2 regions of the Streptomyces sp. Wb2n-11 genome follow, and region 2 is predicted to be linked to the other one. Evidence: riboswitches for the same ligand, from Rfam matches in the RefSeq annotation. Region 2 holds a riboswitch; the other holds the start of a gene.

Region 1 (2,388 bases), 1.3 Mb from region 2:
TTCAGACCGCTCAGACCGCCGGGACGCAGCGGCCTTCCTCGGTGCGGTAGTTCCACTTCGCGCCGTCCTCGACGAGTTCCCTGACGGCGCGCAGGAACCGCTTCACGTGCTCGTCGGGCGTACCGGCACCGAAGCTCACGCGGATCGCGTTCAACGAGCGCTCGCCCGGCTCGGCCTCCGGCGCGCCGCACTCGCCCGGGTCCTGCGGGTCGCTGCCGAGCAGGGTCCGGACCAGCGGGTGGGCGCAGAACAGGCCGTCGCGTACGCCGATTCCGTACTCGGCGGAGAGCGCGGCCGCGAAATGGGAGCTGTTCCAGCCCTCGACGACGAAGGAGATGACGCCGACGCGCGGGGCGTCGTCCCCGAAGAGGGAGAGCACCCTGACCGCGCCGACCTCGGCCAACCCCTCCAGGACCTCCGTCACCAGCGCCTGCTCGCGCTCGACGAGGGAGTCGAAGCCGGCCTCGGTGAGCGCCTTGCAGGCGGAGGCGATCGAGTACACGCCGATGACGTTGGGCGAACCGGCCTCGTGGCGGGCGGCCGTGGTGTGCCACTCGACGTCCACGCCGCCGTCGGCGCGGCGGGCGACCTTGCGCGAGGCGCCGCCGCCCGCGAGGTACGGCTCGGCGCTCTGCAGCCAGTCGGCGCGGCCCGCCAGCACGCCGGAGCCGAACGGCGCGTACAGCTTGTGCCCGGAGAACGCGACCCAGTCGACGTCCAGTTCGGCGATGTCCAGCGGGTGGTGGGGCGCGAGCTGCGCGGCGTCGAGCACGATCCGCGCGCCGTGGGCGTGGGCGGCGGCGGCGAGCTCCTTCACCGGCCACAGCTCACCGGTGACGTTCGAGGCGCCGGTGACACACACCAGGGCGGGGCCGTACGGGTCGCGGTCGGCCAGCGCCCGCTCCAGGGTCTCGACGGCCTGGGCCGGGGTCCGGGGCGCGTTCAGGAAGTCGACCTCCGCGTCGCGCCAGGGCAGCAGCGAGGCGTGGTGCTCGGTCTCGAAGACGAACACCTGGCAGTCGGCGGGGAGGGCCGCGGCGAGCAGGTTGAGCGAGTCGGTCGTGGAGCGGGTGAAGACGACCTGGTCGCTGTCACGGCAGCCGAGGAACTCCGCGACGGTGGCGCGGCTGCTCTCGAAGAGGTCCGTCGACAGCTGCGAGAGGTAGCCGGCGCCGCGGTGCACGCTGCCGTAGTACGGGGCGTACGCCGCCACGTCGTCCCACACGCGCTGGAGGGCCGGGGCGCTCGCCGCGTAGTCGAGGGCGGCGTAGGTGACCTCACCACCCGTCACGAGCGGCACGAGGACATCTCGCCCGAGAACGGGCAGGGGCGCACAAACGGTCTGGTCGGCGGCAGCGGTGGAGACAGACATGGCGAACTCCTGAAACAGGCAGGCGAATTCCCCGCGCCGGCGGATACGCGGCAGCGCTGGAAAAGAAAGAGAAAAGGGGTGTGCGAAGAAGGGGCGAAAGGCCCTATCGCATTCGCTTGCTCACAAGAGGCTCCCTGAGGACCAGGACCCCAAGGTTTCGAGGGGTCCGCGCTTGCCGTGGACCTTTCTGTCCACGACCCGGTCTTCACCCGGGGCACCCCGCCACGGACGGAGGGTTGCCGGACAGCAAGCCGGGGCCAAAACGCTGTCACTCATGACCTGCCAAGCATCCTGCCACACGATCAAGAAGACGCAAGGCGCAGTCCACTGTTTGAGACCAAAGAGGTCTGGACTGCGCCTAGCGTCCCGCACCGGTCGCTCAGCTGTTGCTGGCAGCCACCCAGCGCTCCAGCGCCGCACGGGCCGCTCCCGAGTCGATCGACTCCGCCGCCCTGGCGATCCCCGCCGCGATCTGCTCGTCGAGGGACGCGTCGCTCGGGTCGAGGGCGACCAGCGCCGCCGCCGTGTTGAGCAGCACCGCCTCCCGCACGGGGCCGGTCTCGCCGGCCAGCAGCCGCCTCGCGACATCCGCGTTGTACGACGCGTCCGCGCCCCGCAGCGCCTCCACGGGCACGATCTCCAGGCCCACGTCGCGCGGGTCGAAGGACTGCTCCCGGACCGCCCCGTCCCGTACGACCCACACGCGCGAGGTCGCGGTGGTGGTCAGTTCGTCGAGGCCGTCGTCGCCCCGGAAGACCAGCGCGGAATTCCCCCGTTCGGCGAGCACACCCGCCACGATGGGGGCCATCCGGGCGTCGGCGACACCGACCGCCTGCGCCTTCACCTGCGCCGGGTTCGTCAGCGGGCCGAGGATGTTGAACGTCGTCGGCGCGCCCAGTTCCTTGCGCGCCTTCGCGACGTACCGCAGGGCCGGGTGGAACTTCACCGCGAAACAGAAGGTGATGCCCGCTTCCTCCGCGACCTCGGCGACACGCTTCGGCGTCAGCTCCAGGTTG
Region 2 (2,388 bases):
CCAGCCCAGCTGCTCGCAGATCTCGTACGCCAGGGTCTTGGAGCCCTCGCCGTAGTACGGGCGCAGGTTGACGTTGACGAATCCCCAGCCCTCGCCCAGCGGGTCGCCGATGAGCTCGGAGCAGAAACGGTTGACGTCGTCGTAGTTTCCCTCGATGCCGACCAGGTCGCCACCGTAGACGGAGGCCATGACGACCTTGCCCTGCTCCAGGTCGTGCGGGATGAACACGCAGGAGCGGAAGCCGGCCCGCGCGGCGGCGGCGCCGACCGCGCCGGCGAGGTTGCCGGTGGAGGAGCAGGAGAGCGTGGTGAAGCCGAACGCGCGTGCGGCCTCGACGGCGATGGCGACGACGCGGTCCTTGAAGGAGTGCGTCGGGTTGCCGGAGTCGTCCTTGACGTACAGACCACCGGTGACACCCAGCTCGCGGGCCAGGTTGTCGGCCTTGACGAGCTTGGTGAAGCCGGGGTTCAGGCTGGGCTTGGACGCCACGTCGGCGGGCACGGGCAGCAGCGGCGCGTAGCGCCAGATGTTGTCCGGTCCGGCCTCGATCTGCTTGCGCAACGCCTCGGCGTCACCGAGCGGGAGGTCGTAGGCGACCTCGAGAGGACCGAAACAGGAAGAACAGGCGAAGATCGGGCCGAGTTCGAATCGCTCTCCGCACTCGCGGCAGGAAAGCGCGGCGGCGGGGCCCAGGTCTACGGGCAGGGAATGCGAGTCGGTGGCGCTTGCATCGGTTTCGACGGTCTGCACAGCCATGGTGGCGAGGCCCTTTCTCCTCATCTTCCCCACGGCGCGTTTCGCCGTGAGACGGAATTGGCACCGTCCCCACCGTTACCTCGCGGTCGGCGGGATGGTTGCCGGGACTTCAACGGGCCGTTCCCTCTGTCCCTCTGGATGAGCGCTATGGCGGCGGGTCTGGACCCGGCGCATTTGTGTCCGCGAGACCCCCCGAGATGCGAGGGCGGTCCGCGTTGTTCAAGACTGTAACCGAAGCCCCGGGCGGCGGAGACAGTCGTCCGCACCGCGAGATGACTGTATTGATATGCCGCTTTTGCGGCATGGCACGCAAGGGAGAAGCACGTGCTCGAAGAGGTGGAGCGCTGGCTGGAACTGCGGTCCTGGACCACGGCCGACCGGTCGCTGGACCAGCTGGTCGCGGCCAAGACCGGACGTGGCCACACCGTCAGCGTCGTGCTGCCCGCCCTCGACGAGGAGTCGACGGTGGGTGACATCGTCGCGGCGATACGCCATGAGCTGATGGAGGCCGTGCCGCTCGTCGACGAGCTCGTCGTCGTCGACTCCGGTTCGAAGGACCGCACGGCGCAGGTGGCGACGGCGGCGGGGGCACGGGTCGTCCACCGTGACGCCGTGCTGCCGCGCATACCGGCCCTGCGCGGCAAGGGAGAGGTGCTGTGGCGGTCACTCCTGGTGACCAGTGGCGACATCGTGTGCTTCATCGACTCGGACCTGAAGGACTTCTCCGCCTCGTTCGTCTCGGGCATCGTCGGGCCGCTGCTCACCGAGCCCGACGTGCACTTCGTGAAGGCGATGTACGACCGCCCTCTCGGCGAAGCCACAGGTCAGGGCGGCCGGGTGACCGAGCTGGTGGCCCGCCCGCTGCTCAATCTGCACTGGCCGCAGCTGGCCGGATTCGTCCAGCCGCTGGGCGGCGAGTACGCCGTGCGCCGCTCGCTCCTGGAGCGGCTGCCCTTCCCCGTCGGTTACGGAGTGGAGTTGGGCCTGCTCGTCGACTCGCTCCACACGGTGGGTCTGGACGCGCTGGCCCAGGTCGACGTGGGCGTACGCAAACACCGCCACCAGGACGGGCAGGCGCTCGGACGGATGGCCGCCACGATCTACCGGACGGCTCAGCAGCGGCTTTCGCGCGGCGCTCTGGTGCGGCCCGTGCTGACGCAGTTCGAACGGGACGAGGACGGCGGGTTCGGGTTCGTGCCGCGGACCTACGCGGTGGACACGGAGGAGCGGCCGCCGATGTGCGAGATCGACGAGTACGCGTCACGCCGCGCGGCGTGACGCCGGAGGCTCCGGACCGTACGCACGTTTGAGGGCAGCCAGGACTGGCTAGGTTCGCCACATGGTCTCCGAGCACGCTGCACAGGTACTCGTCGCTTCCAATCGCGGCCCGGTCTCGTACACCCTCCGCGAGGACGGTTCACTCGACGCCAGGCGCGGCGGGGGCGGTCTCGTCTCCGGTCTGTCGGCGATCGGGCGGGACGGGGACGGAGCCTCCTCGCTGTGGGTGTGCGCGGCGCTCGGGGACGGCGACCGGGAGGCGGTGCGGCGCGGGACCGGCGAGCCGGGCGTGCGGATGCTCGACATCGACGCCGGGGTGCACGCGGACGCGTACAACGGCATCGCGAACTCCGT

What was found. A riboswitch is a leader RNA that binds a small molecule or an ion and turns the genes downstream of it on or off. The one in region 2 is predicted to bind S-adenosylmethionine.
Region 1: another riboswitch for S-adenosylmethionine. It lies ahead of BN1555_RS23465 (aminotransferase class V-fold PLP-dependent enzyme); the one in region 2 lies ahead of thrC (threonine synthase).

The regions. Positions count from the first base shown of each region.
Region 1 is NZ_CVPB01000001.1:5,156,846-5,159,233, reverse strand. It holds gene BN1555_RS23470 (glycerate kinase family protein) at 1-50, shown strand, start outside; gene BN1555_RS23465 (aminotransferase class V-fold PLP-dependent enzyme) at 11-1,372, opposite strand; SAM riboswitch class IV at 1,536-1,652, opposite strand; gene trpD (anthranilate phosphoribosyltransferase) at 1,752-2,388, opposite strand, start outside.
Region 2 is NZ_CVPB01000001.1:3,879,671-3,882,058, reverse strand. It holds gene thrC (threonine synthase) at 1-756, opposite strand, end outside; SAM riboswitch class I at 774-901, opposite strand; gene BN1555_RS17770 (glucosyl-3-phosphoglycerate synthase) at 1,081-2,034, shown strand; gene BN1555_RS17765 (alpha,alpha-trehalose-phosphate synthase (UDP-forming)) at 2,096-2,388, shown strand, end outside.